2 regions of the Emticicia sp. W12TSBA100-4 genome follow, and region 2 is predicted to be linked to the other one. Evidence: riboswitches for the same ligand, from Rfam matches in the RefSeq annotation. Region 2 holds a riboswitch; the other holds the start of a gene.

Region 1 (15,319 bases), on a different contig from region 2:
TTTATCCAAAGATTAAATAAACGACTAAATTCCATCTCTTGATTATCATAAGCGACAGAATAAAGAGTAAATTCTTCAACAGCAAAGATAGCAGTAATTTTCATAAAATCAACTTATAAGTTTACTTTTATCACATCCACTCCTTAATCGTCTCAGTCATCGCTTCAAATTCAATTAAAAAACCATCATGTCCGTACATTGAGTCAATGAGAGCGTATTTTGCGTTTGGAATATGCTTTGAAATAAACTCTTGCTCTTCGGGTGGAAATAGCACATCAGAAGTAATTCCAATTACCAAAGTTTTTGCTCTGATGAGTTTGAGAGCTTCTTCTACTTTCCCACGCCCACGACCCACATCGTGGGAGTCGAACATTTTTGAGAGTGTCCAATAAGAGAAAGCATTGAAGCGTTTACCGAGTTTTTCTCCTTGATAGTTTTGGTAAGTATTTGCCCTAAAAAAATCGACTTGCCCTTCATCACGAGATTGTGTGCGGCCGTAAGTAGCATAATTTCGGTAAGATAAAAGAGCAATTGAGCGTGCCACTTTCATGCCGTTCATTCCCGCTTTTGGGTGGCGTTCGGTCCAAGTGGGGTCGGCTGCAATTGCCATTCGTTGCGATTCATTAAAAGCAATTCCCCACGGAGAGTGTATGGCGTTTGTCGAGAAAAGAATCAAGTTTTCAATTAAGTCGGGCTGTAAAATTGCCCATTCGAGTGCTTGTTGGCCACCCAACGAGCCACCGAGCAAGGTATCTATTTTTCCAATACCTAAATTAATGCGTAATAAATCAATTGCCCGAACTACATCACGAATGCTGATAAAAGGAAAATCATGAAAATAAGGCTCGCCCGAAATCGGATTTTTGCTCAGTGCATTGGTCGAACCATAATGCGACCCCAAAATATTAGCACAAACAATAAAATGTTCGGCAGGATTATAAAGACGTTTTTCGCCAATCAAACCATTCCACCAGTCGGACGGATTGGCGTTTCCTGTGAAAGCATGACATACCCACACTACATTATCTTTGGCTGCGTTGAGAGTTCCGTAAGTGGTATATGCTAAATCAAATTCAGGCAGCCAAGCCCCCGATTCAAGTTTGAAAGGTTCGTCGTGATGAAATGTCTTATTTTCCATTAATGCTAAGCGTACTTATTTGGTGATTTTTCGTATAATTTTGTTGATTACTATTTTTGTTGTTTTCTTAGCCGTTCGGCCAATTCTACTACTCTTTTTATTCGAGTTTCGGTTTGTTTGGCACTGCCAATCCATGACCTGTAATCTTTTTGTTTCGATGCAGAAAGTTGTTGATACAAAGTGGCAAATTCCTCATCAAAATCTATGGCTTCCTGCAATTCAACCGGCATCGAAATTACTCTTTCTTCAAAATCTTCTTCAATTGAAACCGAAATTTCTTCGTGCAATTTTACCCCTAATTCTTTTTGTAATTTCAACGGCAAGGTCATGGCATGAAAACCATTGCCTTTCGGAAAAAGGTTACTTTTAAACGCTTTATTATTGATGTAACCTTTAACTTTCACGAATCCTTTTTTGCCAAACACTTCATGGATATTTTCAGGAAAATCAATGTAGTTCCACGAACCCGCAGGATTCGGTGGCATTTTTTTTATAATGTCTTTGAAATGAATGATTTTGTTGGACATAAATTTTATTCTTATAAAACAAGGTCGAAGATAAAACTCACTCGAGCCAATCTTCGACCTTGAAAAATTATGCTAAAGCCTGTGTAATATCCGCCTTAATATCTTCGATATGTTCGTATCCACACGAAATTCTCAATAAATTAGGGTCAACACCTGCCGAAAGCTGCTCACTTTCTGATAATTGCGAGTGAGTGGTTGATGCAGGGTGAATTATCAAAGTTTTGGCATCGCCAACATTGGCCAAATGCGAAATAAGTTTTAGACTATTCACAAATTTCTCAGCTCTTTCACGTCCGCCTTTGAGTTTGAATGAAAGAACACCACCAAAACCACGTTGTAAATATTTTTTTGCCAGTTCGTGGGTTGGATGATTGGCGAGTCCAGGGTAATTTACTGACTCTACTTCTGGATGTTCCGATAGCCATTTTGCCAAAGCTGCGGTGTTTTCGCAAGTGCGTTCAACTCTTAAAGTAAGCGTTTCAAGACCTTGAAGCAATAAGAATGAATTGAATGGCGACTGGCAAGCACCCCAATCTCTCAGTCCTTCAACACGACAACGAATGATATATTGGATATTACCAAAAGGGCCTCCAATACCAAAAACATCATTCAAAACTAAACCATGATAACTTGGTGATGGCTCAGTAAACTGCGGATATTTGCCATTTCCCCAATTGAAAGTACCCGCATCAACAATTACACCGCCCATAGTCGTACCATGTCCGCCAATCCATTTCGTAGCAGATTCTACCACAACGTTTGCACCATGTTTGAGAGGTTGGCAAATTGCTCCACCAGCACCAAATGTATTATCTACAAAAAGAGGTAGGTCATATTTTTTTGCTAAAGCAACCAATGCTTCAAAATCAGGCACGTGTAAGCCTGGGTTTCCGATGGTTTCTACATAAATTAATTTTGTTTTTTCGTCAATCAATTTTTCAAAACTTTCTACATTGTTTCCTTCGGCAAAACGAGCCTCAACGCCAATGTTTTTGAACGAATTCTTAAATTGATTGTATGAGCCACCATAAAGAAAAGAAGTCGTAACGAAATTATCTCCAACGGTTGTTACATTATTAATGGCAATAAATTGAGCGGCGTGTCCTGATGAAACCGTAAGAGCCGCAACACCACCTTCAAGAGCCGCAATGCGTTTTTCAAAAACATCATTGGTTGGGTTCATGATTCGGGTATAGATGTTGCCAAATTCTTTCAAAGCAAAAAGATTTGCACCGTGAGCAGAATCTTTAAACTGATAGGCGGTAGTTTGATAAATAGGCACAGCACGAGACTGTGTTACTGGGTCAATTTCCTGTCCAGCGTGTAGCTGAAGCGTTTCGAAGCGTAGTTCTGACATTGGTTTTGTTGTTTTAAATTTTAATAAAAAGTGAATTTTGTAGCGAAACTTGAGTATGGCAAAACCATTGTGATTTGCCACACAAGAAATAAAACCAATTTGAAAACGATTCTCGTATGATTGGTTTATAAGTCCGAATTGTTTCGCCATTTCGGTAGGTATTGGCACCTTATCGCTTGAAGCGGGACAGGTTGCCCGAGGTTCGTAGAGCCTATTCTCTCCCCTCGTCTGTATAAATCAATCAATCAGCTACTTGAGTAGGATAATTGAATTGATGTTGCAAAGATGCGGTGTGATTTGTTAAAAAACAAATGATGTAGAACAATTTTCTAAATTGTCCGGCGGAAAAATCTATTACATTGTTCTACCAAAATATTCATTAATATCCTTAAAACCTTTATTCCAGTCTCGTTTTTCGGCCAAAATACCTGACATCAGAAAATCTTCGATGAGGACGTTTGCTCCGTTGATGCCTGCGGTATCGTTATCGAAACTTATCAGAATCTTATATTTCTTGAAATATTTCATCCACTCTTTCTTGAAAATTTTGGCACTTCCCAGACTTACTGCCATCATGCCATGCTTCACCAAAGTCATGCAATCGAATGCTCCTTCGGTGAGATAGACCTCGGAATTTGGGCGAAGTTTTTTGATGGAATCAAGGTTAAAAATACTACGAGGAACTCCTGAAAGAAATTGATATTTGCTCGCACCATCTGGTGGGTTGCCGATAGTACGACCTTGTAGATAAACGATTCTCCCATCTTGGTAATAAGGAATCACAATCGGATGGACGAAAAAAACTAAATTACCTTTGTCGTTGACAATTCCACAAGCTTTTAAGTCTTCAATTGAATAGTTTGATTTCAGAAAGTCATTGGCAACTACATAGTTTTTTATCACAAAAAGTTTGAAATGTCTGATCGTCCAGTCATCAATTCCTCGGCCACGCAAATATTCAGCCGCTTTTCGAGCTGATTCGGTTGCAGGCTGAGTGATACAAAACTGCTGAAAACGTTCGTAGATTTCGCTGTAAATTGGCTTGAATTCAAACTGTTTTTCGGGAAGTGGCTTGTTGCTGTAAACACTTTTAATGTCGAGCTTACGAACAGTTTTGTGTTGAACGCCATCATAAGCTGGAATATAACGAGTAGCGAGTTCTTCGAGGGCGGTTTTAAAGTCAATCTGACAGGCATCAGCATAGAGATTGATCACATCACCGTGTTTGCCACAGCCAAAACAATGAAATTCGTTTTGTGGTGGAGGATAAAAAACTAAAGAAGGTGAGTCTTCAACGTGAAATGGGCAATTCATGCGTCGGCTTTGGACAATCTCAAAGCCCAAGTCACGAGCAACTTGCCGAATATCAATTTCTTTTACATGTTGAAGTAGATTATCCATTTTGAGATATGAGATTTGCGATATGAGATTCGAGAAATGTATAACGGTCCCGAATCTCGTATCCCGTATCTGAAATCTTATTTTCTATGAATCATAGTTGGGGCGGCTTGGGCTTTTGCATAAAGCACAATATCAGCAATCGTTACACGGTCAGGTGTATTGATAGCGTACAAAATTGCATCTGCTACATCTTCTGGCTGAATTGGGTCGAAGCCTTCATAAACTTTCTTTGCACGCTCTACATCACCTTTGAAACGTACTAACGAAAAGTCAGTTTCTACCGCACCAGGAGCGATATTTGTTATTTTTATGCCATATTTTGTCAAATCATGACGCATTCCTTCACTAATTGCCTCAACTGCTGATTTTGACGCACAATAGACTGCTCCGTTTGGATAAGTATATTTTCCAGCAACTGAACTTAAATTGATGATATGTCCTTTTTCATGTGCTATCATTATTGGCATTACGGCTTTTGAAACATACAGAAGCCCTTTTACATTTCCATCAATCATTGCATCCCAATCTACAATGTTCCCATCTTGAATTGGTTCAAGTCCATGAGCATTTCCCGCATTGTTTACTAAAATATCAATATTTCCCCATTCTTTGGGTAAAGATTCAATCGCAGTTGCAACATCTGTCTGATTACGAACATCAAATGCGAGTGTTGTGACTTGTACTTTTTTTGAAAAATATTCTTTTAATTCATCTAAAACTTCACGACGACGACCGCACAGAACCAAGTCAATTCCTGCATTGGCAAAAGCCTCGGCCGTTGCTTTTCCAATTCCTGATGTTGCACCTGTAATAAGGGCTATTCTTTTCATTTGTTGATTCGTTACTGGTTAGTAAGTAGTATTTTTTAATTTAATTCTATTGGTTAAATTTTGTCCCATAAGAATGTCCAATTTGGACGTTCAATTCATGGAATCAACCAATAACCTTCGGCCCATCTTGATTAATGCCTGAAACGTACGCATTTGCATAAATCCCAACCTTTTCAAAGCTATTTTTCATAGCGATTGCCACTTTTTCAGCTGTATCACGTCCTTGGCTGAATGCAAAAATCGAAGGGCCAGCTCCCGAAATACTACAACCCAAAGCACCTGTTTCTAAAGCTGCATTTTTTACTTCCCAAAATTCTGGAATCAATATTGCCCGAACAGGCTCAATAATAAAATCAACCATCGAACTGGCAATAAGTTTATAATCGGCTTGCATTAAACCCGCAATCATACCAGCCACATTTCCCATTTGAGCAATGGTGTTTTTCATCGAAACTTCATTACGCAGAATATGACGTGCATCTTTTGTATTAACTTCAATATCAGGATGAACGATAGTTACGTATAGTTCATCAGGTGTAGGTACTTTGAATACATCAAGAGGTTGATAGCTTCTTACAACTACAAAACCACCCAGTAGGGCAGGGGCAACATTATCAGCGTGAGCCGAACCACAAGCGATACGCTCACCCTCCATCGAAAATGGTAATAATTCTTTGGCAGAAAGTGGTTTACCAAGTAATTCGTTTACCGCAAAAACTCCCGCCACCGAACTCGCCGAGCTACTTCCCAGTCCACTACCGAGTGGCATTTTTTTGTGTAATTCAATCTCCAGACCTTGCGTACTGCCCGTTTGTTCGAGGTATTTGATAATCGGAACCGTTACTGCATTTTTAGAAACATCGTAGGTAAGTTTTCCTTCTTCGCCTGTAATATTGGTGATAATTATTTGACTATCAGAGCGTTTACGAACAATAACTTCATCGCCTGGTGCATCTACGGCAAAGCCGAAAATATCAAATCCACAGGCAACATTGGCAACAGTAGCAGGGGCAAAAATCTTGATTGAGTCCATCAATAAAAATAGGTGTGTTTTCTTTGGTTATGTTCGCCAAATTTAGTCCTTTTTAGGTAAAATTCGGAATCTAAATTTAGAAATATTAAGTTTTTGTTAGAAATACCATAGTAAATCGAAAAAAAAGTTGTTTTTTAGTTACTTTTTATTACTTTTCCATTCGTAAATAGAGTAAAAAAGTTTTTTCCCTAAACCTCAAACAAATCAAACAATGAACAGATTTCTATTACCCCTTCTGATTCTGCTTTGGTCTTTGTTGTACACTGGTTGGTGGAACTGTAACCGTAAACCCTTGTGTTCGGGCGAGCCAATCGTGACCGATACGACATCAATGGTAGTAGCAGCCACGCCAATGATTGACTCAACCAAACTGAGAGATTCTTTGAAAGTAGATACGGTTAAAGTAGCTGCTACTCCAGAAGAACAAATCTTGTTTACTCCATTAGATGTTTATTTTAAAGTCAATCAATCGGGCATTGAGAAAACTGCCGAAGTTGAAGCTTTCATCGAGACAGCTAAAAAGTATTTTGAGAAATACCCTGATAAATTACTCTTAATAACTGGTCATGCTGATAGCGACGGATCTGATGAATTAAATCAGCGACTTTCAGAAAACCGTGCGAAACAGACTAAATCTTTCTTATTGAAAGAGGGTTTTAAAGCATCACAGTTGATAACTGAGGGTAAAGGTGAAAAAGAACCAATTGCCTCAAATGACACTCCTGAAGGTAAAGCTAAGAATCGTCGTAGTACGATCAGATTGAAGGAGTAAGAAAGCCAAAAGTTGATGGTTCGTACTCCAGAGTAGATTCAATCTACCTATGTTGCAAACGATTCAAAATCATTAGTTTAAGAAATTTTATAACTTTTAAAAAATACAAATATGGACTTTTTTCAATATATGAAATGTTGGTTAACTGATTTTCCATGGGGAGTTTTTCTTGGATGTTTATTGCCACTTTTATTACTTTGGTGGTGGCTAAACCGTGAAATTAACCGTTGGAAAAATCATTCAGCCGAATTGCAAGATAGAATCAATTTCTTGGAAGGCGAACTTGATGCTTGCCGAAAATCAAAAGTATCAACAAATGTAAATGTTGATGCTGGTGGAAGTGTTTCGGCTGGAACTGGTGGGGCTGGTATTGCTGCTGGTGCTTTAGGTTTAGCGGGAGTTGCGGCCGCTGCTGTACCAACCAAAAAAGATGATTTGAAAATTGTTGAAGGTATCGGCCCGAAAATCGAAGAATTATTCAACAATGCAGGTATTTATACTTTTGCCGAGTTGGCTGAAACATCGGTAGAAAGAATGAAAGCTATTCTTGATGCTGCTGGACCTCGTTTCCAAATTCATAACCCTGCCACTTGGGCAGACCAAGCTGCTTTGGCTCGTGATGGCAAATGGGATGAGTTGAAAAAGTGGCAAGATGAACTCTATAAAGGGAAAGCCTAATTTCAATGGTAAATGATTAATGGTGAATTCTTAATTACATTTTTGGTAATTAAACTCAACCAACAAAAAAGTCTCTGCAACTTTTTGCAGAGACTTTTTTGTTGATTTAAAACTGGCTTTTTGAAAAAAAATGCCGTGATTCGCATACCAATTAATTTTGAAAGAGTGAATTTTGAATGATAGAGTAAAATTTTTTGAGAATTTATATCTAAAAAAACAATTTGCTTTTTTATTCGCTCGTTCACTCATTCACTCATTGAAAATTGAATAAATGAAACGAATTGCTATTTTTGCTTCGGGTTCGGGAAGTAATGCCGAACGAATAACTACCTATTTTGCTGATAACAAATCAGTTAGTATTGAATTGTTTTTGTCAAATAACCCAACAGCGGGCGTAATTGAGCGTGGACGTAGATTGGGAATTCCGACAGTTTTATTCGATAAAAAAACGTTTTCCAAAACCGATAAAATTGTCGATTTATTACAAAAACAACAAATCGACTTGGTGATTTTGGCTGGTTTTCTGTGGCTAATTCCCGAAAATTTAGTGAAAGCATTTCCTAATAAAATTATTAATATTCACCCCGCATTGCTGCCAAAATACGGCGGAAAAGGGATGTGGGGACATTTTGTGCACGAAGCTGTGGTGGAAGCTGGGGAAAAAGAGTCGGGAATTACAATTCATTATGTAAATGAGTATTATGATGAAGGAAAAGTAATTTTTCAAGCAACATGTGAGGTGGTTCCGACCGACACGCCCGATGACGTTGCCAAAAAAGTACAAGCACTGGAGCACATACATTTTCCTGAAGTAATCGAAAAATTGATCGAATAAGACTTAAAATTGCGGTTAGGATGGTAAGGATATTTTATAAACACGGTAAGCAAGTAATGAAAGAAACCGATGTGAGAGAACTCGGTTTACTCAAAAACTTGATGTGGGTAGATTTGCAATCAGCCACCAGCGATGAAGAAGAATGGGTTGAAACTAAATGCAATATTAGTTTTCAAACGCCACAAGAAATTGTTGAAATTGAAAGCAGTGCAAGGTATTTTGAGCAGAATAATACCATTAATGCCAACTCTAACTTTCTACTTTCCGAGAATGATGGCTATTCGTTTTACCCAGTTTCTTTTTTAATTCGTGATAATATCTTGTTTACTTTTCGTCAGGGAGATTCAAAAACATTTGCCGATACCGTAAAAAAAATCAAAATAGGAGAAGAGGTTTTTAAAGATGGAATTGATATTTTATTAGTTCTGCTCGAAACCCGCATCGAATCAGATGCTGATTTGCTGGAGGCGATGTCGAAAGAAGTGAAAAACATCAGCCGTACGCTTAGCCGAGAAAAGAAACCAAAGCAAGATTCTTTGCTCAGAATCAATAATTTACAAGAAAATACAATGATGATTCGTGAAAGTATTATTGACAAACAACGAGTACTTTCGCAAATACTAAGAAGTATGTATTTTCCCGAAGACCGTAAAGAACGTCTGCGAATTGTCTTAAAAGATATAAGCTCTTTGCTCGAATACACTACCTTTAATTTCGAACGTTTAGAGTACCTCCAAGATACTTTTATGGGTTTGATCAACCTTGAACAAAACGAAATTATTAAGATTTTCACGGTAGTAACTATTTGTTTTCTTCCTCCAACCCTTATTGCGGGCGTTTTCGGAATGAATTATCCTTTGATTCCGACCACCGACCATCCTTATGGCTTTTGGATTGCAGTAATTTTGATGGTTACCTCTTCATTAGGCTTTTTGTTTTTCTTCAAACGGCGAAAATGGATTTAATTAATTTGATCTTCTGAATACTATTATATAATTACACGAATGCCAGTTTTATCAACAAATACCGAATATAAACCACCCAAATGGCAGTTTAATGCCCATATTCAAACAATTTATCCAAGTCTTTTTCGTAAAATTCCTGTGGATTATAAGAGAGAGCGTGTCGAACTTCAAGATGGCGATTTTATCGACTTCGATTGGTCATTTGTGTCAGATACTCGTGCAAAAAAATTAGTGATAGTTACGCACGGCTTAGAAGGAGACTCTACCCGCCACTATGTAACGGGTATGATTAAGAAATTTAATGATAACGGTTACGACGGCTTGGGCTGGAATTGCCGCAGTTGTAGCGGAGAAATGAATCGTTTACCACGTTTTTATCATCATGGCGATGTTGATGACATTCGTTTTGTGGTCAATTATGCCATCGATACTTACAAATACGAAGAGGTAGTTTTGATAGGTTTTAGTATGGGTGGCAGCATGACTATTCGACTTTTGGGGCAAAATCCCGAACTTTTGCCATCGCAAGTAAAGTTTGGCGTAGCAGTTTCAGTACCACTTGATTTATACACTTCGGTCTATGAACTTTATAAACCTGGCCGTAGGTTCTATATGAAACGCTTTATCAAGAAATTGGGCGTAAAAATTAAAGAGAAGTCAACGCAACATCCGAATAATAAATTAGTTAGTTATGAAGGATATGAGCTAATCAAGAATTTTGAGCAGTTTGATAGTCGTTATACCGCTCCAATGTTTGGCTTTAAAAATGCTCACGATTTCTATCAGAAAGCCGCTGCTAAGCCTTTTTTGAAGTCTATAAATGTACCTACTTTGGTTATTCAGGCCATCAATGATCCGTTTTTATCTCCCGAATGTTTGGATTTAGGCGATGCTGAGAATAACCCGAATGTTAGCTTGCAACTCTTGAAATTTGGTGGGCACGTAGGTTTTATGATGTCAAACTCTAACGAAACTTGGGTTGAGCGTCGGGTAATAGAGTTTATTAAAGAGCAAAAGTAGTCCACAGTTCACGATCGTCCACTGTACTTGCCAATTGATTTGGCTATTCATTTTTTACAACTTATATCGAAAGATTTTAGATGAATAATTTAGACAAGATTCTACACAAGAGTTTTTTATATAATCCAGTTGAAAACTGGCTTTGGTTTTTGGGTATTTTACTGGTAGGATTTCTTTTTAAAAGGATATTTTCGGTTTTGGTAAGTAAAATCGCTTACCGTCTTATTAAGCAAGAAACCCAAAATGTACCAGTGTCCAACTTCGTAGATTTACTCAAACGCCCAGTTGAGTTTATCTTCACTTTACTTATACTTTACTCTGCTGTTGATGAAATTTCGTTCCCACGTAAATGGAGAATTATTCCATTTGGCAAAATGCGAGTAAGCGAATTTGCCGATAAACTTCTTGATACGCTTTTTGTGATTGCCATTACTTGGATAATCATTCGTTTGGTAAAATTCTTTGCTCTAGTTTTTTTGAAAAAAGCCGAAGAAAACGATATCAAAACTGACGAGCATCTTGTGCCATTTTTCCGAGATATTATCATTGCTTTGATAGTTTTTTGTTCGTTTTTCTTGATTTTGGGCTTTGTCTTTCGCCAAGATGTCATTAGTCTAATCACAGGTTTGGGTATTGGTGGAGTTGCCTTAGCTTTGGCGGCACGTGCCACACTCGAAAACCTTTTCGCATCTTTTACGTTATTTACAGAGCAACCTTTTATTGTTGGCGATGATATTGAGCTGGGAAGTATGGTCGGGAAAGTTGAAAAAGTGGGCTTTCGTAGTACTCGCATCCGTCACGTTGATGGTAGTCTGATTGTTGTTCCTAACCAAATGTTGGTTTCACAAACACTCAATAATTTGACACAACGCAAAGATCGCCGACACAAGTTTTTTCTCAAATTGAAACTCGATACTCCGATTGTAAAAATTAAAACAGTAGTTGATGAAATTCAACATCTGATAGATATTCATGAACAAACCAAAGACCACGAAGGACATGTGAAGTTTGATGCTATAGGCGAATATTCAATTAATTTATTGGTTGTATTTTTTGCTGCAACACCTGATTATTGGGAAAGTAAAGGCATTCGACAAGAAATAAATTATATGATAAACCAAGTTTTGGACAAAAATGGCGTAGAATTGGCCAGCCCAACTACTACTTTATTCGGTATCACCGATGATAAAAATATTGATGATGATTATTGAAAATGTAAAAGGAGATAACCTGAAAATATTTTTTTATTTTTTGTAAAATGCTTGTGAATACAAAAATAAAGTTTTATTATTGCATGCAAATCCAGCAAAACACTTCAATCGGCTCATCTATTCTCAAAAGAAAATTCTTGATTTAGCCAATTGTATCCGAGCAAAGTTTTCGTTTTTTTCGAGTAATTTCATCGAGTGAACTCTTCGAGAAATCTCCGAGTATTTGATTAAATGCTAAAATTCTTGGAAGTGTCTTTTCCAAAATACATCTTATTTTAAAAATCTAACCGCTAATCTTTAGCAATTGTAACGTCTTGTTAATTCTCTCGTATGTACACATCAGAAGAACTGAATCTTAAACTTCTATCAGAGTTAAGGAAAATTTGTATAGAATTAGGCATTAAAGATGTCCGAACGGCCTCTAAAACCGAATTAGTTGAAAAGATTTTAGAGAACCAAAGTTCAGCTTCTATCTTTAATACCCCCAAAGGTGCAGCCACTGATTCTACTGCAAATTCACCAATCGAGCAGCCTCTCTTTAAAGAAGATAAAGGATTAAAAAATAGAAAACGCTTACCTAAAACTGACGAAAAACCAACTGAGCCAGCAACTGTTGCTTCTCCAGTGGTTGAAGTTCAGCCAATTACTGAAAAACCTCAGGCCAAACCAGTAAATTTTAAGAAGAATGACAACAAAAAGTCATTTGATAAACAAAAACCAGTGCCTGTACAACCAGAGACTTTTTCTGATATGCAAGTAGCTGATGAAGAGCCTGTCTTGAATTTGGAAGAACCTGCAGATTTTGATTTAGCTGCAATCGATGCCGAAATGAGTGAATTCGCAAGATTGACTGACGAGATTATTCCTGAAATACCAGAACCAAAAGAAGACAAACGCTACGTCGATACTTATACCAAAGACATTAAAAAGCAATTCAATAATCTCATCAAAGAATTTGATGGAATTATCGAAAACGAAGGTGTTTTGGAAATCATGCAAGAAGGTGGGTACGGTTTCTTGCGTTCGGCTGATTATAATTATTTGGCCAGCCCTGATGATATTTATGTTTCACCATCACAAATTAAATTGTTTGGTTTGAAAACGGGTGATACTGTAAAAGGAGCAATTCGCCCACCGAAAGAAGGAGAAAAGTATTTTGCTTTATTGCGAGTGCTTTCAGTCAATGGAAAAACTACAGAAGAAATTCGTGACCGTATTCCGTTTGAATATCTCACTCCACTCTTCCCCGAAGAACAAATCAAATTAAGTAGCCGACCTGATGTATATTCTACTCGTGTGCTTGATTTATTTGCACCAATCGGAAAAGGTCAGCGTGGAATGATTGTAGCACAGCCAAAAACTGGTAAAACTGTTTTATTAAAGGAAATTGCTAATGCCATCACTCGCAACCATCCAGAGGTTTATTTGATTATTTTGTTAATTGACGAACGCCCTGAAGAGGTTACTGATATGCAACGTAGTGTGCGTGCCGAAGTAATTGCTTCAACTTTTGATGAAACTGCCGACCGCCACGTAAAAGTTTCCGGAGTGGTTTTGGAAAAAGCAAAACGATTAGTAGAGTGCGGACACGATGTAGTTATCTTGCTCGATTCAATCACTCGTTTGGCTCGTGCTTATAATACTGTGATTCCATCATCAGGAAAAATCCTTTCGGGTGGTGTTGATGCCAATGCACTTCACAAACCAAAACGTTTCTTTGGTGCAGCCCGTAATGTAGAAAATGGAGGTTCGTTAACGATTATCGCAACCGCCTTGATTGATACAGGCTCGAAAATGGACGAGGTTATCTTTGAAGAATTTAAGGGTACGGGTAATATGGAACTCCAACTCGACCGTAAATTATCGAACAAACGTGTATATCCTGCGATTGATATTTTGGCCTCAGGTACACGCCGTGAAGATTTATTGATGGATAAAGATTCGCTACAAAAAGTATGGTTATTGCGTAAATTCATGGCAGATATGAACCCAATGGAAACTATGGAATTCTTACTCGACAAAATGAAAGGAACACGTAATAACGAAGAGTTTTTGTTGACTATGAATAGATAATTTGGGATAAATATCACTTACTAAGAAAGGTTTGCAATTTTGGTTGCAAACCTTTTTTCTTTTACAAAGTTTTCAGATATTCAATCAAATTTGTACGTTCTTCTGGGCTTAGTTTATCTCCAAAAGTATGTCCAGCATTGCTATACCCTGGTAGTTTAGTATCGTAGATTCTATTTCCTTTATTCTTTGTAGGTATCGTATATTTCCAGCCAATTTTTTGGTAGTCATAATCATAACTGGACGGGCTTCTCTGCCATTTTATTGGGCGTTGAGAGCTATTCAATAAATCATCAAGCGTTGGTACAGAACCGTTGTGTAAGTACGGTGCAGAAGCCCAAATTCCATCCAATGGCGGAGCAACATATCCATCTTCGGCTTGAAGTGTTGATTTTGGAGTAGAATTTGCAAACCAACTTTTGTTATACCATTCAACCAAATGTGAGTTTTGACTAAAATATCGGGCATAAAGTGGGTCGGTTTTTACGATATGTAAAGCTACAAGTTTATTTGGAAATTTGCTTTTATTGCTATAAGTGCCATGACAATTGCTACAATTTTTTTCAAATACTGTTTGACCAGCTATAAGTTTAACATTATCAATTTCTTGCGGGTAGGGAGGCGGTGTAATTGATTTTAGCCATGCCAGTATATCATCAAAATTCTCGTTTACTTTTCGAGCGGCGGTTGTATCTGGAATGCCTAAGAGTGATGCTTGCATCAATAATTTAGTCATACTTCCACGCCCCATACCGTTATAATAAAGAGCATTTTTCTTAGTGATATTCCAAAGTGGGGGGATATCCGACGCCAAGGTATATTTAATTGGTTTGAAATTGGCTTTCTTTTGGTGTAATAAATCAACTGGATTACGATAAATGGTGCAAGCTTCTTCTAACCTAAATGCAGGGTTTACTCCCGAGTTATTGGTGATAATATAAGTTGGTAAAACTTTTATTGAATTCCCGTAAGGTTTGAAAGCTTCTCTTTCTGGGCTATTTTTTTTGTATTTTAAACTAACCAAGAGTCTCAAAAGTTTGGTTGTTTTAGCCTGACTTTTTTTGAAATCAGCAAAGCTATTTCCCAAACCCAGAACAACTTTGCCATTTAGTGCTGAAGAATGGCACGTAAGACAATTACCTGCAAATACTTTTGTGCCGTTGGTAGTTTTAAACACATTGCCCCAATAAAAGGCAAATTGATTATCGCCACTTCGAGCTAAAACGGTATCGGGCTTTTTTAGCATTTTATTTTTCATTATCTCAAAGGGTGTACCACCCCCAATATAATCACCTTCGGTCAGATATTTATAACCCGCTTCTGCATTTCCAGTATTGGCTTGTGCTGTGGCAGGAATTTCTTGAGTTTTCCAAGCTGGGTTTTCGGTGAAAGTTGGCAAGTCTTTATAAGAATTGCAGGAACTAAATAGAAGTGTTGAGATAAAAATTAAATAGTATTTTTTCATTATTATAACTAAGCAAA
Region 2 (15,319 bases):
CTTCGGGCGGAGCCGCTTATTTGAATAGAAACGGACAAGATGTAAAACGAGCTTTAAAAGCACCAGCCAACGACCAGATTTTCGTTAGTTTTCAGCTCAATTATAAAGCCATGCAGCGAATCAATAGTTTAGGTTGGAATTTCAGATGTGATGAATATCTAACCTCATTTCTGAGTCCATCAAATTATTTCATGTTTCTTAGCTCAAAAGAAGAACCTACACAACCACTTCTCAAATTTTCTTTGGTAAATACCCCCGTGTGTTTCGACTATATTACTTTTAATTCACTCGTTGTGAGGGATAAAAATGACCAAATTATTGCTGCTATTTCATTAGGAAATGAGGATTTAACAAAAAACCAACTAAGCCCTGTCATAGACGTGAATTTTAGTTATTTTTTGGCGGGAGACAAAATAGGAACTTCGAGTTTGACAACTTCTTATAGAGATTATTATTCTGGAAGGGTTTTAAATCAGTCAGTGAGTAAAGTGCGTATTCCAAATTTATCAAATATTGTATTATCACAAAGCAGTATACTTGTAGGTTCGGAAGTGATTATTGACCGAATTAGGGTTGGTAAAACACTCAAAAGTATAACTGACGGCGTTTCTACTGTTGCTCAGACAAAAAGTGATTTAGATCCAGAACCCACCTCACTCAATGCCACAGTTTTCCCTAACACTACCGATGGAAAAATTGATTTGTTAATCAATGAAAAAGCCCCCGAAGGAGAATTTGAAATAATGATGAGCGATAAAATGGGAAATAAGCTATACCAAAACTCAGGTGATTGGGAATCAATAAAACCTCAAATTGAGCAAATTTTGAGTAAAAGTGCTTCAGGACAGTATTTTTTAAGTGTAAAACAAAATAATAATACAAAAACTATTCGGGTGTTTAGAAAATGACGCTATCATGGTGGGTTTTCTCCAAGAAGCAAACGAGGCTACGTTTTGAATGTAGCCTCGTTTGTTTTATCTATCAAATCCAAAGATTTTTGCATCATTATTTTGCTTTCCTGTCAATTCATCACGAATGATTTCGGCAGCTAAAAGACTAAAAACGATGCCATTTCCGCCAAAACCCATAGCAAAATAAGTATTAGGGCGTTCGTCTACTGCTCCGATATACGGTAAACCATCTTTGGTTTCGGCAAAAGTACCAGCCCATTTAAAATCGGTTCTGAAAAGCAAATCAGGAAAGAGTTTATTGAATTCTTTCTCCAACTGCATCGCTTTTTTATCGTTGAGGGCATCTCGTTTTTGGGGATTGTAAAATTCTTCATCTTTTCCGCCAATCAAAACACGGTTATCGTCAGTTGTGCGTAAATACAAATACGGCCGAGCGGTTTCCCAAATGAGGCAGTTATCTAACCAAAGCTCTTTTTGCTCGAAAGGCTCGCTCACGATTGCAAACGAAGAATTGAATTGTACTATTTTTTTTGATAAAAACTGCTGAGATTCATATCCACTGGCAATAATCAACTTCTTTGCATCAATTTTTAAACCGTATTTGGTGGTGAGTTCAACGCTATTTTTATGATGGATAATTTCGGTAACTTCTGAGTCATCAAAAACCTTCACACCGTTTTTCTGAGCATAATCTAATAAATGATGTGTAAATGAATAAGCATCAATCTGAGCTCCATCTTTCGACATCAAGGCTGCTGAGGCCGAAAAACCAAATTTATTTTTGATTTCTTCTTCTTCCCAGTATTCTAAATCAATGCCTACTTGCTTTCTTAATTCATATTCTTTAGGCAGTTCTTTTGCATCACTTTTATTAGAAGCATAGTAAAAACTTCTACGCTTCGAAAAACCGACCTCAACGTTAAGTTCTTTTACTATTTTCTCTATTTTGGTAATTGCCTCTATACAAAGTTGGTAGCTGCGAGCGGCGTTTTCAAAACCTACGTATCCTTGTAATTCTTGCAATGGAGTATCGATTTCATACTGTAAAAGAGCAGTGCTGGCACAAGTGCTACCCATACCGATTTTACGTTTGTCGATTAATATGGCCGAAATTCCAGCCTTTGCTAAGTAAAAGGCTATTAATGAGCCAGTTATGCCTCCGCCTAAAATTACTACTTCTGTGTTTGCCGACTTTTTTATGGATGGAAAAGACTGAATAATTCCGCTTCTCATCAACCAAAATGGTTCTTCTGTTCTTAAATCCATTGCATTACATTTTTATAACTTTGTGCGAATCATCGTCTGCTTCAAACTTTTCAGAGCTAAAAATAGCTTTAACAATCTTGGCTAAAGTCAGTATTTTATTAGAGCCACTGTCCCAAACCTCAGCTTCATTTACTTTTATCTTTACCAAAACCAAATTGGGGTCGTCAACTCCTTTCGGAAACCATGCTTTGGCCAAAGGTGTCCACAATTCTTCTTTCTTGGCTTTATCATTAATGATTTCGGCATCGCCATTGATTGAAATATATACATTATTTGTAGGCTCGGCGTATGAGAGCTGTATGCTATCTTTGAGCGAGATTTCTTTCACTAAATCGGTTTCGATACTCGTAAAAAACCAAATGTGTCCGTTGTCTTCTATCTGACTGGTGGTCATGGGGCGGCTGTGTATTTTATTACCTTTGCCAAGCGTTGACAACATACCAAACTTTACCGAATCAATGATTTGAGCGATTTCTTTAAATTCTTGATTTTCCATTTTGTTGTATGTTTAGTAAAAAAGTAAACGTAACACGAAACTGAAACAAAAATTGATTGTCAGCAACGTGCCACGTTTTAATCTGGATATATATAAATCCTTGCTATGAAGGAAGAAGTTTATTATCCGAAAAGGTTATTTCTAAAACCTGCATCATCTGATGGATATCTGAAACATACTTGTTCATGATGTTTTTTAGCTTCGGGAAATACCTAAAATCAAAAAACTGCATGGCTTTTTGGTATTTGCCTTTGAGGTATTCGTCACCAAATTTGCAAGAAATAACTATCGTCGGAATATTATCCGAGTTTTGAGCCATGCCAAAATAAAACTGAGGTTGACTTAGTTGTAAGTCTTCAAATAGCACTTTCTTTTCACTGTCTTCTACAGTCTCATTGAATATCAATTCAAGCTCTTTTACCATTCGATTAGAATCGTTTAGCTGTTCTTGAAAATGACTATTCAAATCATGGTTTGCTGTCATGCTCAAGAGTTTTTCATAAACACGGGCTCTTGATAAGTTGATTTTGAAAATGCTTACCAGCTCCCTCAAAATGTCTTTGCTATTGTTTTGCATTTTTATATTTGGCTTAAATCGTTTACTTGTTTGTATATGATTTCCATAAAGCAGCAGTCAGCTAAGCACATCATTTTGGAATATTTTTTACCTAAAACCAAAATTTCAAATAAACAAAATAACTAATTATAGGGATAGCAGATTTAAAAGTTGTGCAGATTTTGTTATCCCTATATACACAAAAACTCAATTTTTAAAGCTGGATGAATCTAATAACTATTATAAATTTTGTGGATTTACTCTTAATCTTAATTGTGTTGGATTTATATTGAGTTGTGTTGGATTTTACGCAATTGCTTCACGCACCTGCAAAAGTTTAATTCCTGCCAAAGTATTAGCGATTGTCTGGCGTTGTTTGCTCAAGAAATTCATAAAATCGGGCGAAGCTTTTACCTTATCTAAGCCCAGAACTATATCGTAAGCCTCTAAGGCAGTTCGGTCGCCAAATTCGCAAGAATTCAAGATAGTTTCACGGTTGTTTGAACTAATCGTAGCCTTGAAATTAATCCAAGCTTGATGAATCTTGCCCATAAAGGTTGCTGATGTAGCTGGCTCTCCCTTAAATTTTGAAATATGCTCCACTAATTCATCTACAAAGTTTTCGCTTTGGGTTACTCCTTTCTGAAAAAACTCCTGTAAGTCTCCACCATCAATATCTTTTGCTGCGGTTTTGTATCCATCAATTCGGCTATAATTAATTTCTACAAGGTCATTGAGCGAATTATTGAGAATTTCATATTGCGTTGCCATAATTATAATTGTTTGTGTTTTAAAATAATTTTGATTTAGTAACACATCAATAGGCAAAAAAAATATTCCATGCCATTTTTAGCTATTTTTGGGGGAAAATTTCAATGAGACGCTCAATAATTGGGGATTTTATTTCACGTTTTTAAAATATAATTTTTCTAACAAACAAAAAGCACGAGTCTATGATAAACTCGTGCTTGAAGAAAATCAATTTTCTAATTTACTTTCACCTCCCCGAAGGAATAGCCAATACTTCATTTTCTTTTACAGGAACGCCAAAATTTGGTGTACCGTCGGCATTCCAAGTAAACTTTTGCATACGTGGTGAGCGGAATTTTCCACAACCTTGATTGGGTTCAGAATTAGCGTGGTACAAAATCCAATCTTCTTTACCATCGGGCGATTTGAAAAATGAATTATGTCCTGGTGCAAAAACTTTATTTTCGGGCGATTGCTTAAATAATGGTTCTGGAGATTTCTTCCAACTTTTCGGATTCATCAAATCGGCATTGGCATCGGCTGTGAGCATTCCGAGAGCATAAAAATCTGTCCAACAGCCACTTGCTGAGTAAATAATGAATAATTTCTTGCCGTGTTTCAATATTTGTGGGCCTTCGTTTACGTTTACGTGTTTAAGATTTGGTTCGTTCAAATCACCGTGTTTTTCCCAATCAAAGTCTGAGCCAGATATTTTCGAGCGTCCGCCCGTAATCGTCCACGGGTTTTTCATTTTGGCAATGTAAATGTTTTGTTGACCGTTTTTATCTCCTTCCCAGCCTGACCAAATCATGTATAATTGTCCACGATGCTCAAAGACATCACCATCAATTGCCCATTTATCGGCCGATTCGTCAGCAACTTTTCCTTTAAATGTCCAATCACCCTTCATTGGGTCGGGTGAAGGATTTTCAAGCACATACATTCGATGATGATTGTTATCGCCATCATCGCCCGCAAAATACATATACCATTTTCCTTGAATAAAATGTATTTCGGGAGCCCACAATTCTTTTGAGTACATCGTTCCTGCGGGCGGTGTCCAAATTGTTTTTGATTCGGCGGTTTTCAAATCAGCCAAACTTTTGGTTTTCCAAATCGTCAGCTTGTTTTGTTGGGTGTGGGTGTAATAATAGTAGCCGTCTTTATAAAAACTATACGGGTCAGCCCCTGAGGGCAATAATGGATTGGTAAAAGTAGAGGTATTTTGAGCAAATAGAGCATTGATAAACATCAAAACAAAGCATAGGCTCAGTACGTTTTTTTTCATAGAGTTTTGTTTGATAGAATGGATTTTGCAAAACTACTCAAAAACAAAACAGGAACATAACGATTGCTATGCTCCTGTTCATAAATAGAAAATACTATTATTGTTACTGTTTTTTCAGCGTACGCAAATACTCCACTAAATCAACCATTTCTTGTTTTTGTAGTGGGAATTTCGGCATTAATGATTCTTCGTTTTCTTCCATCGAAACAATATCCGCACGCTTGAAAGCCGTTGGATTTGTGCTGCCGATTTGTTTGACGTTGATATCATTTTCAGTTTTACTCAAAATCATTCCTTCTACTTCTGTTCCGTCTTTGAGTTTGAGTTTGTAGCCTTCATAACCAAAGCTAATGCCTTGACTTGGGTTGATAATAGCTGAGTATAGTGCAGTTTTAGACAATTTACTGCCGATTTCGGTCAATGCTGGGCCGAAGTTTACACCCTCACCTTTTACTTGATGGCAAGCCGTGCAATACATTTTAAATACTTTCTGTCCACTCGCTACATTGCCTACACCTTTGGCCAACTCGTTAATATCGCCCAATTCTTTGTCCATTTCAGCACCAAACATTTTCATAGCATCAGTGCGAATATCGCTGTGCCATGTTCCCAACAAAATCTTCTTGGCAATCGGCATTACTTCTTCCGAAACCTTATTGGCTTTTACTAAATTCCACAAAATTTCTTCACTATTCCAGCCATACATGGCATACATAGCTTGGTTACGCACACCTTTGCTGAGATTTTTGTTATTGAATAAACTTACCAAATAGTCGGTTACTGGTTTTTCGTCAACGCCACCGTAAACGCCAATCGCTTTACGCACGATGTCTTCATCTTTGTTTTGAGTTAGCTTTTGAAATTCGCCCAAACCATTCATTTTTACTTGAATCTTGGCCGCTTCTCCACCCAAAACCGAATCTTTCATTGCCATTTCAGTTAGACGAGCCACTTGGTCTTTCAGTTCATAACGTTTTACTAAATCCAGATAATCGGTTGGATTTTTTATACCATCCAAAACTTTTGGTAGAAGGCTCTTGAAAAGCGGGTCTTGTTTGGCAGTATTCATATCTAAATGCTTGAACACTAAAGTCATGATGTCACCCGTTGCATTTCCACCATCGAGCATGCCGAGTAAAATTTTTGTTTTTTCAGGATTACTTTGAAAATCAAAAGCACGGAAATAACGCAGATTATCTTTGCTTGATTTTGCCAATTCAGCCAAACGGAAAATATTATCAGCTGAGCGACTACGCCACACTAAGTCTTTAGCAGCGGCATCAGTTCTCCATTTTTCGCCAGCTTTTGCCAAATAACTCGCAAAAAACTTATCCCATTGATTATCAGCCGCAATACCGAGTGCCTCTAAATACCATCTATCTTTGCCATCATATTGGCTGGCCAGTGTTGCCCAAATGTTGGCAGCGGCAGGAGACGTATTATGGTGAATAGCCAAAGCTACTTCACGACGCACTTGTGCCGATGGGTCGGTAGAAAGTTTTTGAAGAGTTGCAGTATTATCAATACTTAATTCACGAGATAAACGAATGGCCGTGATGCGAATGTCTTCGTCAGCATCATTAGCGGCTTCTTGCAAGTACTTTGCTTCTTTACCCTTGATTTTACCCAACAACCACAAGGCTCTTGCACGCATACGAGAGTCGTCATCTTTCCATAATTTCAATAAAGCCTCTTCAGCTTTTTCTTGGAGCGAGTTTAATTTTGTCCAAGCCAAATAACGTACGGCTACATTGGCATTTTGGAGAGCTTCAACGCAACCCTCGGCAGTTTCAAAATCAAATTTTGGCACAGAATAAGCCTCGCCTTTTGGAGCGATTCTATAAATACGTCCACGAAGTGAATCTCCCATGGCGTGCCCACCCACACCTGGGTCATACCAGTCAGCTACGAAAATCGAACCATCGGGAGCAGTCGTAATATCTGATGGGCGGAACCACTGGTCACGCTTCGAGCCATCTAAAATATTATTGATTGTTGCTGTAAAACCAGCACCATTTTTAGTAACTGGATATGAACGCACAATACTCGGCCCAGCATCGCAGTGAATAACTTGATTACGATATTTTTCGGGTAAAAGCTTTCCTTCATACACAATCATACCCGTTGGCGAGCCAGCACCTGTTTGGAGTAAATTTGGCACAACGCCTGGGTCGTTTAAGTGCCAATGACGAAGTGGAATTTCAGACTCCCAATTAGTGCGGCGTTCCTGCCAGCTTGCACCAGTCATTTCATCTTTATAGCCATAATTGCCATAGTCCATCACGTAGTTGATACGCACACCTTTGTTGCCATCATCATCATTATCTGACTGCCACATACGGCCGTAAGAATCAAGAGCTACTTCGTAGTTATTACGGAAATTATGCCCTAAAATCTCCACATTTGAGCCATCAATATCACATCTGAAAACTTTTCCTTGTTTATACGTAGAGAAAGGTCGGCCTAAATCATCGGTTAGTTCTTTACCGTTTTTATCGCTTAATGTTTGTACTTCGTTTCCACCGTTGAAATAGAGTTTTCCGTCAGGTCCAAACGTAAAAGCGTGAATGGCATGGTCGTGCTGAACTCCTTTCAAGCCAGTGAAAATAATTTCTTTTTTATCAGCTTTGCCATCATTGTTTTCATCGGTAAATAAAAATACATTTGGCGAGCAAGAAACGATTGCTTTATTGCCCAAAACCGAGATTCCGAGAGCAGAGTTGATGTCTTCGCCTTGATAAAAAACCGTGCTTTTATCGGCTTTTCCATCTTGATTAGTATCTTCCATAATCAAGATTCTATCACCCTTTTTGTTGTATGGATTCTTTGGATTTAGTTTATTTCTATAATTATATCCTTCACAAATCCAGACTCTTCCCTTGGCATCAATATCCATATTGGTTGGGTTCATCATCATTGGCTCTGACGCAAAAAGCGTTACTTCCAAATCTGGGTCGGCCAACTGGATTCCATCAATTGCGTGTTCTACTTTGCGTTTTTCGTCGTCGGTTAGCTTAGAATAACTTTCGTCAGAAAGCGTTTTCTGGGTTTGCTTACAGGCCAAAACCACAAGGAGCGTAAAGACTGAAAAAATGATTGATTTTTTCATTTTTATATAATTAGTTGAATATTTTTAAGAATGTACGAATTTATGCAATAAGTGTAAGTTTGACAAATAACTTTTACTTGTTTTAGCGTTGGCAAGGCTTCGAGCCTTGCCAACGCTTATCATGAGGAAATTATTTCTTTAACGAAACGATTCCTTTATCCGTGCCTAAAATGCGTCTGGCTCTTAAATATCGGCCTGCATTGTGGGCGTCGTAGCGTGGAGAACGCTCATCAAAACTACTGATTCTTACCATTCCCGATGAATGAATAAATTCTTTATTACCCAACCACATTCCTACGTGTACGACACGTTCTGATTTTTCGGGCGTAGCTTTTTCGCCAAAAAACAATAAATCTCCTACTTGAAGGCTATCGAAAGGCACTTCTTCACCCGCCCAAACTTGCTGCGAAGCATCACGTGGTAGTAAAATTCCGTTCGATTGATAAACCATACGAGTAAAACCGCTACAATCAACACCTTTCCACGAAGTTCCACCCCATAAATAAGGCAAACCTTGCATTCTGAAAGCAGCATTGACCAAGTTTTGTTCGGAAGCCGTGACAGACTGTTTCCATTCTTGGTGTCCGATGACTTCTTTTTTCAATATAAAAGCATTGCGACCGTCGGGGTAAATTACTTCATAAAAATCTTGTAGTGTATCTTTTACGGCCAAAACATTTCCCCAAGTAAGGTCAGAAATAGTCTGAGAATTTTCGTCGGCTTTGGCATATGAAAAACCGTAAGGTTTGGCAAACATCAAAAATTTATTGGCTTGGTAGCGGTCGAATTGGTATTGAGTAATGCGAGCGAAAGTCGATCCATCGGCCCAACCAATGTAATTATCGGGGGTTTGAATCATGTACCAATTGCGTTCACGGTCAAGCACTTTGAGTGGTGTTCCGAGCAAGGCTTGTGAAGCCAATTCGGCAGACTCTTTGGGTTGGCTACGTAAGTTTAGCACCGAAATATTAGCAACCCCACAATTACGGTTTTCGAGCAATTCGTTATCGGGCAATAGTTTTACGGCATCGAGCAATGTATAACCATTTGATTTTAAGCGATTTAATAAATCTTTCTTGGCGGCTGGCAAATTGGTTTTACCCACAATTCGGTTAGAGTCAAGTTCGGCTTGAAAAAATGCTACTCGCTTATCAGGAGCGTGTTTTTTACGCACTTGCTCGATGATGGCATAAACGGTTGGTTTGGTTGGTTGAGGAGTTGAAGTTTGAGGAACGCTTGCAGGTTTAGCAATCTGAGCCATTGTCGAGAGCGATAGCAGACAAAGCATACTCAGAATGATACCTCTATTTTGTTTGTTGAGTTTCATTCAGTTTGATAGTTTTTGCTGCGAAATTACTCATTCTTTTTCAGATTGAACAAAGTGTTTTTTGGGAATGTTTTAAACGCAAAACATAACTTAGAAACTTGTGCTACCATAAACAAAAAACGGAAGCCTTTCGACTTCCGTTCTTTTATATTTAGCCGTTGTCAGTGTTCGCACTGACTACACTTTTTTACAAACCGAATTTTGCTTTTACAGCATCAACGTAATCCAATTTTTCCCAAGTGAAAAGTTCTACTTCTTTCGTAACGGTTGTGCCATCTGGCCCTTTGAAAGTTTTAGTTACGATTTCGTTTTTACGTCCCATGTGTCCGTAAGCGGCTGTTTCTGAGTAGATTGGGTTACGTAATTTCAAACGTTGCTCGATTGCGTACGGACGCATATCGAAGATTTCGCCAACTTTTTGAGCGATTTCACCGTCAGTCAAATCAACTTTGGCAGTTCCGTAGGTATCAATAAACAAACCACATGGTTTTGCAACACCGATAGCGTAAGAAACTTGTACAAGTACTTCGTCGCAAAGACCAGCCGCTACTAAGTTTTTAGCTACGTGGCGAGTGGCATAAGCTGCCGAACGGTCAACTTTTGAAGGGTCTTTTCCAGAGAAAGCACCACCACCATGAGCACCTTTACCACCGTAGGTATCAACGATAATTTTACGACCTGTTAAACCTGTATCTCCGTGTGGTCCACCGATTACAAATTTACCAGTTGGATTGATGTGGTACGTGATTTGGTCGTTGAATAAAGCTTGTAAATCAGCTTTCAACTTAGCTTGTACACGTGGGATAACGATATTGATAACATCAGCCTTGATTTTCGCTAACATTTCTTCATCAGCAGCAAAATCATCATGCTGTGTAGAAACTACGATTGTATCAATTCTTTGTGGAACGTTATCGTCAGAATATTCGATTGTTACCTGAGATTTTGCATCTGGACGTAAATAAGGAATCAAATTTGGCTCATTATTACGGATATATGACATTTCTTGGAGAATAGTATGAGCTAAATCCAAAGCCAATGGCATGTAGTTGTCAGTTTCACGGGTGGCATAGCCAAACATCATACCTTGGTCACCAGCACCTTGAGCATTTGCTTTTGATTCAAAATCATCAGCCGTTTTACGGTCAACACCTTGATTGATGTCAGCCGATTGGTCGTGAATAGCCGAGATAATTCCGCAAGAATTTGCTTCAAACATATACTCCGACTTCGTGTAACCGATTTTACGGATTACTTCACGAGCAATAGATTGTACGTCGAGATACGTTTGTGTTTTTACTTCTCCTGCCAAAACTACTAAACCTGTCGTTACCAAAGTTTCGCAAGCTACTTTAGAAGAAGGGTCAAACGCCATAAAATTATCAATGAGGGCATCTGAGATTTGGTCCGATACTTTATCTGGGTGGCCTTCCGATACAGATTCAGAAGTGAATAAATAAGGCATAAATGCTATGTTTTGTTAATGATTTTAAAATAAATTGGCGGTTTACAAGAAATTGAAGAAGGCTTTTTTGAAGAGAAAAACAAAAACATTTTTGACTTTAGAACAGCCCGCATCTTTTGACCACCGTAGCGTTTGCGACTCGGTTGGTTTTCTAAAATTAATTAGAAATTCTTGATACCGATACAAAGTTGAGAATTTAGCTAAACAAAACCAAAAGAATAGAATAAATTTTTATCTAAATTTTATTCAACGTAAACAGAAAATATCTGCTTTGGTTTTTGAGAATAGATTTTTTATCTATTTCTCGTTACTTGAAAAGATATTTTAACTTAAAGATTTTATCTCAATTCCAATCTTCTCACCTACGTTAAGTCTATCAAAACTATACATTTTCAGAGTAGATTTATCCACTTGTAAAGCCACTTCATAGTATGCTCCCAAAAATTTGACTGACAAGATAGTAGCTATAATATCTGATTTTTCAGAAACTCGAATCTGTTCGGGACGGAGAAAAGTTCTGAGTTCTGAGTGCTGAGTGCTGATTGGTTTGCAGAACTTGCTCAAATTTTCTGTATGGTTATACAACTCAGAACTTAGAACTCCTAACTCAGAACCCAACGAAGTTTCCCCCGTAATCTCAGCCACATACTGATTGATTGGGTTTTGATAGATTTCTTCGGGCGAACCGAGTTGCAGAGCATTACCATTTTGCATGATTAGCAATTCATCGGCCATTCCGTAGGCATCAGTAACATCGTGCGTCACAAAAATACAACTGACTTCTTCGGCCTTGATGAGGTTTGAAACTTCGCTCTTCAACCTACGTTTATTCACTGCATCTAAATGACTAAAAGGCTCATCAAGTAATAACAGTTTGGGTTCTTCGGCAATGGCTTTTACTATGGTGGCTCGCTGCTGTTCACCACCCGAAACTTGTCGAGGTACATGATTTTGTACATGAGATAGGCCACTTATTTCAAGGAGTTTATCTACTCTTTCATTTCTGTAATTTTCTTCATAATAACGCAATTCATAAGCAATGTTTGCTCGAATTGACATATTTGGAAAAAGTCCGTAATCTTGCCTGACCAACTTAATATCGGGATGCCCAGCAATCAATTTTTCTGAAGGCGGCGTAATACGTTCATTATCAAGTAGAAGCGTTCCAGAGTCTGGTTCGTATAGAGCTGCAATCAAGTGCAGAAGTGTGGTTTTTCCTGAGCCGCTTTCACCTAAAATTGCTAAAACCTTACCTTTTTCGAGTGTAATTGAAATATCGTTAACTGCCTTTACTCCCTCGAAAGACTTATGTAAATGATTGATTTTTAGCAATGACATTTAGGCTTTTTTGTGCAAAAATACGAGTTTTTTAGAGAAAATACCTACTTTTGTTGTGCATGGATGGCTACTTCCTTATATTGCTGATAATTCATGACACTGACCTACAATTATAATCTATAAAACCCTGAATGTTAGAACTTTATAAACAACAGACCAAATGTTTGGTGGCCCTCGACTCCATCATTTTTGGTTTTGATGGCGAAGAATTAAAACTTTTGTTGGTAAAACGTGGTGTGCAAACTGACCACGATACTTGGTCGTTGATGGGTGGTTGGCTCAAACCCAACGAAAGCCTCGACCAAGCAGCCGAGCGAATTTTGTTTGAATTAACGGGCGTAACTGGCATTTTTTTGGAACAACTCAATGCCTTTGGCGACCCTACTCGTGACCCCGTTGAGCGTACGGTTGCAGTGGCATACTATGCGTTGGTTAATGTAAAAGACTACGAAACAAAGATTTCGGATACGCACCATGCTCAGTGGTTTTCGATGCAAGATTTACCCGAATTGCTTTTCGACCATCGAGAAATGATAAAAATTGCCATCGAACGCCTGCGTTATAAAGCCGCTTTTCACCCGATTGGCTTTGAATTAATGCCCGAAAAATTTACGATTCCGCAAATATTGAATCTCTACGAAGCAATTTATGGAAGCAATTTCGATAAACGAAATTTCAGCAGAAAAATCCTTTCGACAGGACTCTTGGTTAAGTTGAAAGAAAAACAAAAAGGTTTCTCGAAAAAAGGGGCGTTTCTTTATACACTCGACACCGAAAAATATAAAAAACACAGCGATTCATTTTTGAATTTTATTCCAAATCCAGAGGGGTTGGTTTAAGAAACTTTTACAACTTTTGTGGAATTTTGACTATTTTAGTAACGTTATTAGTTTTAAACGATAAAAGCTCATGTTTCAAGAAGATTTATTGGATAAAATAATGGACTTGCCCGATGCTCCCGACTTAGTTAGGAAAGTAGCTGACAAGCTAAATGATGAAACTCAACGCCGCCACAAGTTTTATAACGACATTGACGAGCAGATGAAAATTGAGTTTATCAATGGCGAAATCATTACGCACTCACCCGTGCGTAGAGAGCATAATGAAGCTACAGGACTGCTTTATCAATTGATAAATGTGTATGTCCGTAAGAATAAATTAGGTTTTGTTGGTTTCGAGAAAATCATGACAACTTTTACTCGTAACGACTATGAACCCGATATTGTGTTTTTTAATACCGAAAAGTCAAAATCATTCACAAAAAAACAAGTTTTATTTCCAGTACCCGATTTTATTGTAGAGGTTTTATCCGATGGCACAAAAGACAAAGACCGAGGCGTAAAATTTACTGACTATGAAAACCACAAAGTTGGCGAATATTGGATAATTGATGCCGAAAAAGAAGTTTTAGAGCAATATTTGATAGTAAATGGTCAATATGAACTAAATCTAAAATCATCAAATGGGTTCGTGAAAAGCCAAGTCATTGAAGGATTTGAGATTCCAATCAAAGCTATTTTTGATGAAGAACATAACCTTGAAGCCATGCAAAATCTCTTAAAATAAACTTTTCAACTCAACTACGATTTAAAATCTCTCAATGAAAAAATCCTTTCTTTCAATCCTACTTATTTTTGTAGGTTACATTTCTTTTGGCCAAACCCAAGAAAATTTAGTAAAATACGTCAACCCCTTGGTTGGGAGCGATTCAAAATTTGAATTCTCAAACGGCAATACCTACCCTGCTATTGCACTACCATGGGGCATGAATTTCTGGACGCCACAAACCAATAAAATGGGCGATGGCTGGTGCTATCAGTATGCCAGCAATAAAATTAGAGGCTTCAAACAAACTCACCAACCTTCACCATGGATAAATGATTACGGTGCTTTTTCGATTTTTGCTACTACCGAGAAGCTCGTTTTTGACGAAAACAAACGAGAATCTTGGTTTTCGCACAAGGCCGAAGTTTCAAAGCCGCATTACTACCGAGCCTATCTTTCAGATTATAACACGACCGTCGAAATTACGCCTACTGAGCGTGCTGCACGCTTCCGTATCACCTATCCACAAACCGATAAAGCATATTTGATTATAGATGGTTTTTTCAAGAATTCTTACATCAAAGTTTTCCCGAAAGAACGGAAAATCGTTGGCTATGCACGAAATTCTTCGGGTGGTGTACCCGAAAACTTCAAAAACTATTTTGTGATTTATGTCGATAAAGATTTTGAAGAAGTTTATGGTGTAAAGGAGGGCGAAATCATGCCGAATAATCTCGAAATCGAAAGTAAACACTCGGGTAGCATTATCCGATTTAAGACCAAAGCTAACGAGCAAGTAAACTTAAAAATTGCTTCGTCGTTTATTAGTCCAGAACAAGCAGAACTAAACCTCCAAAACGAAATTGGAGAGCAAAATTTCGACCAACTCGTAGCTAAAGCTGCTGCTTCTTGGAATTCGCAACTCAACAGAATTAAAGTTGAAGGCGGCTCAGACGACGAAATGCGTACATTTTATACGGCTCTGTACCATACAATGCTTTTTCCACGTAAGTTTTATGAGATAAATAAGGAAAATAAAATCGTGCATTACAGCCCTTACAATGGTCAAGTTGCCGATGGATATATGTTTACTGACAATGGTTTTTGGGATACTTTCCGTGCGGTTTTTCCTTTCTTTAATTTGATGTTTCCCGAAATGAATGCACAAATTATGGAGGGTTTATCTAATACTTACAAAGAAAGTGGCTGGCTACCCGAATGGGCAAGTCCGGGGCATAGAGATTGTATGGTTGGCTCAAATTCGGCTT

What was found. A riboswitch is a leader RNA that binds a small molecule or an ion and turns the genes downstream of it on or off. The one in region 2 is predicted to bind S-adenosylmethionine.
Region 1: it holds a riboswitch for S-adenosylmethionine, as region 2 does, so the genes downstream of both, ABR854_RS07880 (O-acetylhomoserine aminocarboxypropyltransferase/cysteine synthase family protein) here and metK (methionine adenosyltransferase) in region 2, are expected to answer to the same signal.

The regions. Positions count from the first base shown of each region.
Region 1 is NZ_JBELAU010000005.1:84,464-99,782, reverse strand. Features, by position in the region: gene ABR854_RS07895 (hypothetical protein) at 1-104, opposite strand, end outside; gene ABR854_RS07890 (homoserine O-acetyltransferase family protein) at 131-1,138, opposite strand; gene ABR854_RS07885 (YdeI/OmpD-associated family protein) at 1,189-1,665, opposite strand; gene ABR854_RS07880 (O-acetylhomoserine aminocarboxypropyltransferase/cysteine synthase family protein) at 1,733-3,022, opposite strand; SAM riboswitch class I at 3,145-3,261, opposite strand; gene ABR854_RS07875 (CHC2 zinc finger domain-containing protein) at 3,377-4,423, opposite strand; gene ABR854_RS07870 (SDR family NAD(P)-dependent oxidoreductase) at 4,501-5,253, opposite strand; gene ABR854_RS07865 (homoserine kinase) at 5,357-6,286, opposite strand; gene ABR854_RS07860 (OmpA family protein) at 6,498-7,058, shown strand; gene ABR854_RS07855 (helix-hairpin-helix domain-containing protein) at 7,188-7,736, shown strand; gene purN (phosphoribosylglycinamide formyltransferase) at 8,008-8,571, shown strand; gene corA (magnesium/cobalt transporter CorA) at 8,592-9,536, shown strand; gene ABR854_RS07840 (YheT family hydrolase) at 9,576-10,556, shown strand; gene ABR854_RS07835 (mechanosensitive ion channel family protein) at 10,637-11,767, shown strand; gene rho (transcription termination factor Rho) at 12,098-13,840, shown strand; gene ABR854_RS07825 (c-type cytochrome) at 13,902-15,302, opposite strand; gene ABR854_RS07820 (Uma2 family endonuclease) at 15,311-15,319, opposite strand, start outside.
Region 2 is NZ_JBELAU010000013.1:50,653-65,971, forward strand. Features, by position in the region: gene ABR854_RS19415 (T9SS type A sorting domain-containing protein) at 1-908, shown strand, start outside; gene ABR854_RS19420 (NAD(P)/FAD-dependent oxidoreductase) at 975-2,177, opposite strand; gene ABR854_RS19425 (pyridoxamine 5'-phosphate oxidase family protein) at 2,182-2,673, opposite strand; gene ABR854_RS19430 (hypothetical protein) at 2,777-3,250, opposite strand; gene ABR854_RS19435 (ferritin-like domain-containing protein) at 3,536-4,000, opposite strand; gene ABR854_RS19440 (glycoside hydrolase family 43 protein) at 4,227-5,267, opposite strand; gene ABR854_RS19445 (PVC-type heme-binding CxxCH protein) at 5,371-8,376, opposite strand; gene ABR854_RS19450 (C40 family peptidase) at 8,507-9,703, opposite strand; gene metK (methionine adenosyltransferase) at 9,891-11,168, opposite strand; SAM-I-IV-variant riboswitch at 11,246-11,351, opposite strand; gene ABR854_RS19460 (ABC transporter ATP-binding protein) at 11,493-12,506, opposite strand; gene ABR854_RS19465 (NUDIX hydrolase) at 12,638-13,345, shown strand; gene ABR854_RS19470 (Uma2 family endonuclease) at 13,416-14,072, shown strand; gene ABR854_RS19475 (GH92 family glycosyl hydrolase) at 14,107-15,319, shown strand, end outside.